Desulforapulum autotrophicum HRM2: one gene and its partner. The protein of the gene in region 2 interacts with the protein of the main gene of each other region in a pairwise test. Links are inferred from orthologs where the notes say so. Each region holds a gene or a part of one and is shown on either strand. Other genes may lie near its edges.

Evidence for each region. Proteins that work in one complex are often made in the same cells at the same time.
Region 1: the proteins of groL (region 2) and grpE interact in binary tests that used the Escherichia coli proteins (3 or more experiments, as listed by UniProt). The link is inferred for Desulforapulum autotrophicum HRM2 from one-to-one orthologs.

What each region holds. Positions count from the first base shown.
Region 1 is NC_012108.1:468,728-472,155, forward strand. The notes cover bases 1-2,772. They hold grpE (nucleotide exchange factor GrpE), read right to left. Parts: upstream 1,802-2,772; coding sequence 1,199-1,801; downstream 1-1,198. Other genes in these bases: dnaK (molecular chaperone DnaK), read right to left, coding at 1-1,181; HRM2_RS01995 (DUF3322 domain-containing protein), read right to left, coding at 2,211-2,772. Also shown: more of HRM2_RS01995, read right to left, coding at 2,773-3,407; HRM2_RS02000 (ATP-binding protein), read right to left, coding at 3,404-3,428. UniProt on the Escherichia coli protein: Participates actively in the response to hyperosmotic and heat shock by preventing the aggregation of stress-denatured proteins, in association with DnaK and GrpE. It is the nucleotide exchange factor for DnaK and may function as a thermosensor.
Region 2 is NC_012108.1:3,473,448-3,477,672, reverse strand. What follows is about bases 559-3,471. They hold groL (chaperonin GroEL), read left to right. Parts: upstream 559-1,146; coding sequence 1,147-2,796; downstream 2,797-3,471. Other genes in these bases: tolQ (protein TolQ), read left to right, coding at 2,946-3,471; groES (co-chaperone GroES), read left to right, coding at 780-1,067; HRM2_RS15115 (FmdB family zinc ribbon protein), read left to right, coding at 559-701. Also shown: HRM2_RS15120 (hypothetical protein), read left to right, coding at 1-330; more of HRM2_RS15115, read left to right, coding at 429-558; more of tolQ, read left to right, coding at 3,472-3,656; protein TolR, read left to right, coding at 3,656-4,078; HRM2_RS15090 (TonB family protein), read left to right, coding at 4,088-4,225.

The DNA.
Region 1 (3,428 bases), 3.0 Mb from region 2 along the record:
AGGCTCAGGGGGGTAACGTCGAGAAGAAGGACATCGTGGACATCGCCCTGGAGAACACCTGCCTGGATGGCGGCACCCATGGCAACCACCTCGTCCGGGTTAACGCCCTTGTGGGGTTTTTTGCTGAATATCTTTTCCACCCGCTCCTGAACAGCCGGCATTCGGGTCATGCCACCCACAAGTACCACCTCGTTGATGTCGCTGGAGGTGAGGCCTGCATCTTTAAGGGCTGTTTTGCAGGGGGCCACAAGATTGTCAAGGAGATCCGCCACAAGGGATTCAAGTTTTGCCCGGGTGAGCTTTACATCCAGATGCTTGGGTCCGCTTGCATCGGCCGTGATGAACGGCAGGTTGATGTCGGTCTCAACGGCTGAGGAAAGTTCCATTTTTGCCTTTTCAGCAGCTTCTTTAAGCCGTTGGAGGGCCATCTTGTCTCCACGAATGTCGATGCCCTGGCTCTTTTTAAACTCGTCTGCGATATAATCGATGATTCTAAGGTCAAAGTCTTCGCCGCCAAGATGGGTATCGCCGTTGGTTGATTTTACTTCAAATACGCCGTCCCCGATTTCAAGCACTGATACGTCAAAGGTGCCGCCGCCAAGGTCGAATACAACGATTTTTTCTTCGCCTTTCTTGTCAAGACCATAGGCAAGTGATGCGGCCGTGGGCTCGTTGATGATTCGTTTAACCGTCAGGCCTGCAATTTTTCCAGCATCCTTGGTTGCCTGGCGCTGGCTGTCGTTAAAGTAGGCCGGAACCGTGATGACAGCCTCTGTGACCTCTTCGCCAAGGTAATCCTCGGCAGTCTTCTTGATGTTGGCCAAAATAAATGAAGAGATTTCTGCCGGGCTGTGTTGTTTCCCCCTGAGGTTGATCCGTGTGTCCCCGTTGGCAGAAGCTTCGATTTTGTAGGGCAGGACTTTCTTGTCTCCCTGAATCTGTGGGGAATCAAATTTTCTTCCGATGAGGCGCTTTACACCGAATACGGTGTTTTCCGGGTTGGTGATGGCCTGACGTTTTGCTGTCTGCCCCACAAGCCTGTCTCCGCCTTCTGTTAAAGCCACAACTGAAGGGGTTGTTCTGTTTCCCTCAGAGTTTGTGATGACCTTTGGTTCGCCTGCTTCCATGACTGCAACGCATGAGTTGGTAGTTCCAAGGTCGATTCCGATAATTTTACCCATTTTTTTTCCTCCGATATCTATTTTTTTTCTGTTTCGTTTTCTGTCATTGCTTTTGAAACCACAACCATGGACGGCCTGATGAGTCTGTCATGGAACAGGTAGCCCTTTTGAAGCTCGGCAACCACGGTGTTTTCGGGATGATCGACTGATTCCTGCTGGGTCACTGCCTGGTGGAAGACCGGATCAAAGTCTTTACCCTGGGCCTCAACAGGTACAACATTAAAGGCTGTCAGAATTCTTTGCATTTCCTTGTAGGTCAACTCTATGCCCTCGAGAAGGGCTTTGCCGTCGTTCCCGTTTTTTTTGGCAGCGTCGATGGCCCGTTCCATATTATCAACCACGGAGAGGAACTGCTTTAACAAGGTTTCGTTGGCGAATTTTCTAAATTCACTCAACTCCTTGGATGACCGCTTTTTGTAATTTTCAAATTCTGCCGAAAGTCTTAAAACTTTGTCTTTCTCAGCGGTAAGTTGGTCCTGGCACTCTTCGATCTCAGATTTTTCCTGTTTGCAGGAGTTGGTGTCCGGATTTTCCCTGGCACCTTTTTTTTCTGCCTTGGGTGCTTCTTTTTTCGATTCATCAGAGTCTGTTTTTTTTACAGGTTCGTCTTTGTCAGCCAATGCAATCTCCCGGTAAAATATGTTTTTCTGCCTAAGTGTTTAATAAATTGAACAAAGCCATGATCAAATTCAGAGGAAAAGTAAGACCGTTTGGTCCCATGTCAAGATATAAATAACCGGTAAAACGCAAGGAGGAGGGAAATGGGGCAGGGGATAAAAAGAAACCCGGCTGACCGTGGAGGTATCGGACACTCCATGACCGGGATCGATCCGCGACACAGATGATATCACTTATCGCTGCTTCCTTCCGGATCTGACGAGGTTCATGACCTTCTGTTACGCAGCGACCGGTCAGAGTGCCACAATGACACTCTCCACAGTACAGCCGGGAACTTCATTTTATACCTCAATCGGGAACGGGATTCAAGGGAAAAAATTAGGGGCTCTAAAAAAAGTCGGGCAGGGATGATCAGCCGTTCGTCTGAATGGCCTTTACCACACTGCGCACCTGGGAAAAAGAGATCTGTTCCTGTTCCAGTCGCACCATTGGGGCATGGAGATTGTGCCTTAAGGTGTCATACACCCTGGCTTCGTCCGGGGTCAGCAGGGGCAGATCCCGGGTGGCCGGGGATGTCTCCCGGCCCCAGAGGGCTCGGTGGGACAGCAGTGTGGCATAATCCATGAGAAACGAACGGGTCTGGGGAAAATAGTGCCGGATCTGGTCGAGCATGGCAAACCCGTGGGTGTCCATATCTCCCCAGTACCAGATGGGTTTGTCCTGCATCCAATGGGCATTGGAGAGTGCGGACAGGCCGTATCCCAGTCCGAATATCACCAATGCCCTTGGAAAACGGGGAAAGGCAAGCCCATTGATATCATTTTCTACTATAAATATGGTGTCAGGCATTATTGGCAAATGACAGAAGTCATGTTCCGGAATCTCCATGTCAGATAAACCCATGATGGTAAAATCCGGGTCAAGGGTGCGGAACCGGATTCGGGCCGGTTTGGACAGAAAACCGAAACGGCGCTCAAAGGCTGAAGCTCCCCTGGCCTGTTCATTGACGGCTGACCCGGGAAGCACCTGGATTAAAAGTCGTGTCAGCCAAGCCTTGTGGGTCTCAATGAACTTGGTGTCCACGCCCGGGATTTCCAGCTGGCGAAGATAGATCCCGGGGCAGGGGGTCTGTCGGATGAACGACACAATGGCCAGAAGTGACGGCCATACAGTGTCGTGGGCCAATACGTCCAGGGGCCTTTCGATTAAAAGTTCGGCAAGTTCAGGGTGCAGGGCAGTGATTTCCCTGAAAAGGGATTGATAGCGCTCTGCTGCCACGGTTTTTCCAAGATAGTGAAGGATCTGGTCAAGGGTGTGGAAGATAACCGCCCTGGGTATCTGGTTCCTGCCCAGGGTTCGGTGGTTGGACTCCTGCCATTCAATGGTAAATTTTTTGAAACTCTGTTTTCCGGCATGGGCCATGAGATGCCCGATCCAGGTGCGGGCCGCATCAAATTCATGGGTAAGTTCTTTGGCGGTGGGGTGTTTCAGGGGGATGCGCAGGGGGTTAAACGGGCCGGGGCTGACGCACTGTGCCAGCAGTTGGCCGTTGTTCCATTTTTTTTCAAGTCGCTTGCGGATGTCAATGTCCCGGGTCCAGGCAGTCATGGTGTTTTTTTCTCCCGGCTG
Region 2 (4,225 bases):
GTTCCCTTTGGGTCGTCGGCCTTTAACTTCTATCGGGTCTGTCTTCAGGATGGGACCATTTTAAAGGCTGTTGAAGAAAAAGAGGGGTTTCAGCTCTTTCCCTTTGTTCTTTATGTGGTGGTCCATGAGCTTGTTCACGTTGTCAGGTTTACCAAATTCCAGCAGATATATGAGGCAGCAACCACCCATGAAACGGCCATGGAGGAAGAAAGGAAGGTCCATGCACTTACCTTGAAAATTCTTAAACCGGTCCGGCTTGCGGGCCTTGCCCTTATTCTTGAATACTATGGAGAAAGGTCTGTAAAACCGGGCTTTGACAAACTGGTTTAAATTTTAACTCTTACTCCTTGACAAGGAATAAAGACTGACTACATTATCATTGTTTTTGAGACACATGAACATCAAATTTATTTGGAGAACAGATTAAAATGCCTATTTATGAGTATGAATGCTTAAACTGCAAAAGGATTGAGGAGGTCTTTCAGAAAATGTCGGACGCACCCTTGACCACATGCAGTCATTGCCAGGGAAAACTTCAGAAACTTATCTCCCACAGTTCATTTCATTTAAAAGGTTCTGGCTGGTACGTCACGGATTACGGCGGATCCAAGTCCGGCGGGTCAACCCCTCCAAAAGAGACGACGGCGGCTTGTGCAAAATCCTGCGAAGCCCCTAAACCGGCCGTTAAAAAGGACGAGTAACTCCCTTTTTTCATCCCCGGAGTTGCCACACCATAATCGTTAAACGTAAATTAATTATTTGTTAAGGAGAATTAGATCATGAGTTTAAGACCTTTGCAGGACAGAATTCTTGTTGAGCGAGTTCAAGAGACAGAAAAAACAAAGGGCGGCATTATTATTCCAGATACCGCAAAAGAAAAACCCGCCGAGGGTAAGGTTGTTGCTTCAGGAAACGGTCGTGTGGGTGAAGACGGAAAACTGATTCCCATGGATCTCAAGGTTGGCGACACCATCCTTTTCAGCAAGTACGGCGGAACCGAGGTTAAAATTGACGGGACGGATTATCTGATCATGCGCCAGGATGACGTGCTTGGCGTTATCGAGTAAATATATTCAATTCTCTTTTCGCACAACAAAATAGAACAGATACATTAAATCAAACTATATATTATGGAGGAACCAATAGATGGCTAAAGAAATCAAATATGCTGCAAAAGCCCGTGAAGCAATGCTCAAGGGCGTACAAACCCTTGCAGATGCAGTTGTTGTAACCCTTGGACCCAAGGGCAGAAACGTTGTTATCGAGAAATCCTGGGGATCGCCCCTTGTTACGAAAGATGGTGTGACTGTTGCAAAAGAGATTGACCTTGAGAATAAGTTTGAGAACATGGGCGCCCAGATGGTAAAAGAGGTGTCAAGCAAGACAAGTGACATGGCTGGCGACGGAACCACCACTGCAACTGTTCTTGCAAGGGCCATCTATGAAGAGGGTCAGAAACTTGTTGTGGCCGGCAACAACCCCATGGGTATCAAGAGGGGTATCGATCTTGCTGTGGAAAAGATTATTGCAGAGCTCGAGGCCATCAGCAAACCCACCAAGGATCAGAAGGAAATTGCCCAGATTGGAACCATCTCAGCCAACAGTGATGAGACCATTGGTAATATCATTGCAGAGGCCATGGGCAAGGTTGGTAAAGAGGGTGTTATCACCGTTGAAGAGGCAAAATCAATGGAGACCACCCTGGACGTTGTTGAGGGTATGCAGTTTGACCGCGGTTATCTTTCTCCCTACTTTGCAACCAATGCAGAGAAGATGGTTGCCGAGATGGACAATCCCTATATTCTCATCTGCGACAAGAAAATCTCCAGCATGAAAGATCTTCTCCCGGTGCTTGAAGAGGTTGCCAAGCTTGGCAAACCCCTGGTCATCGTGGCTGAAGACATTGAAGGCGAAGCCCTTGCCACACTGGTTGTGAACAAGATTCGCGGCACCTTGAACGTTGCAGCTGTCAAGGCTCCTGGATTCGGCGATAGAAGAAAGGCAATGCTTGAAGATCTTGCCATCCTCACAGGCGGCCAGGTTGTTTCCGAGGATGTCGGACTTAAGCTTGAAAATGTAGGCGTCAACGACCTTGGCCAGGCCAAGTCCGTAGTGATCGACAAGGACAACACAACCATCATCGACGGTGCCGGTGCCAGGGAAAATCTTGAAGGCAGGGTTAAGATGATCCGTGCCCAGATCGACGAGACATCCTCTGATTATGATCGTGAGAAGCTACAGGAGCGCCTTGCAAAACTCATCGGCGGTGTAGCCGTTATCAGCGTGGGTGCTGCAACCGAGACTGAGATGAAAGAGAAAAAGGCAAGGGTTGAGGATGCACTCAATGCAACCCGTGCAGCCGTTGAGGAGGGTGTTGTTCCCGGCGGTGGCGTTGCCCTTGTTCGCTGTATCTCCCTCCTTGCCGGCCTTGGCGAGAGTGAAGAGGAGAAGCTTGGAGTTAAAGTGGTTGCCAGGGCAATTGAAGAGCCCCTTCGACAGATTGCAAACAATGCAGGCGTTGAAGGTTCTGTTGTTATCAATGCCGTAAAAGAAGGTAAGGGTTCCTTTGGTTACAATGCAAGGACCAACGTGTATGAGGATCTTATCGAAGCTGGTGTTATTGATCCTAAAAAAGTTGTTCGTTTTGCCCTTCAGAATGCGGCAAGTGTTGCATCCATCATGCTCACCACTGAAGCCATGATCGCTGACAAGCCCGAAGAGAAAGACGGCGGAATGCCTGGTGGAATGCCCGGTGGTGGAATGGGCGGAATGGGTGGAATGGGCGGAATGATGTAACCCAAAACACCTGAATAGTGTTACACAAGCCCCTGTGCATACTTTTGCGCAGGGGCTTTTATCGTGGAGCACTTGACATTTGATGACGGCTCATATATTTTATCAGTTTTGAACCCCGATACCTGTAACACATAGATGTGGACATATTTATGACTCCTGAAACAAGCGGAATTTTTCATATGCTGAGCAATGCCGGGCTTGTTGTTAAGCTTGTGCTTCTGCTGCTCTTGTTCTTTTCCATCACCTCCTGGGCCATTATTTTCATCAAGTACAGATATGTTAAAAAGGCCTATGGTGAATCCGTTGACTTTACTGATCTTTTCTGGCAGTGCCGGAATCTTTCAGATGCCTTTTCAAAGGCCAAGGTCTTGAAACAGAGCCCGGTTGCCCGGGTGTTTGTAGCCGGTTACCTTGAGATTAAAAGAGCATCGGAACCCAGCGGGGAAGGGGTCGGTGAAAAAAGAGCCACGGACACGAATTTCATGGGGCTTGGTAATGTGAAACGGGCACTGAGGCGGTCCATCAACCTTGAGGTCAGACGTCTGTCCCAGCTGGTGCCCTTCCTTGCCACGGCCGGAAATACAGCGCCTTTTATCGGACTGTTTGGAACGGTATGGGGTATCATGAACACCTTCCACGGTATCGGTACCACGGGGTCGGCAAGTCTGGCTGTTGTGGCACCGGGTATCTCCGAGGCCTTAGTTGCAACTGCGGCAGGACTTGCAGTTGCCATCCCAGCGGTGATTGCCTACAATTATTTTACTGACAGAATCAGGGTGCTTGATTCTGAACTCCAGAGCTTTGCCGCAGATCTTCTCAACATCATTGAGCGGGATATTCATAAGCAAAGGGGGGTGTGATGCAGTCAGGTCACGGCAGTTTCGGCAATGACCAGCTCATGGGCGAGATCAACGTTACTCCCTTTGTTGATGTCATGCTGGTTTTACTTATCATTTTTATGGTCACGGCTCCCATGATGGTCCAGGGGGTTGATGTGAACCTTCCCCAGGTGAGTTCCACCCCCCTTGCCAAGGAAGAAGAGTCCCTGGTGATCTCCATTAAGGTCGACGGCCAGGTTTTTATCAACGACCAGGTTGCAGATGTGACAAACCTTACCGAGAAGCTCAGAGCCATCTTTGGCAACGTTGAAAACAGGGGAGTTCTCCTGAAGGCTGACCGGGAGGTCCCCTACGGGGTGGTAGTCAATGTCATGTCCCGGGTACGCCTTGCGGGGGTGACAACCCTGGGCCTGATTACACTTCCTGCGGAAGATAAGTCCTGATTGGCTGAAATGGATGCTTTTTACCCATCATCCAGTCCCCAGGGAGCTGATCGTCTGAGTTCGGGTTCGGACGAGTCTGGTTTTAGAGGCGTCTGGGGCCTCACTCTCTGCCTGTGCTCTGTGCTTGTGCATATTGCCCTTGCATGG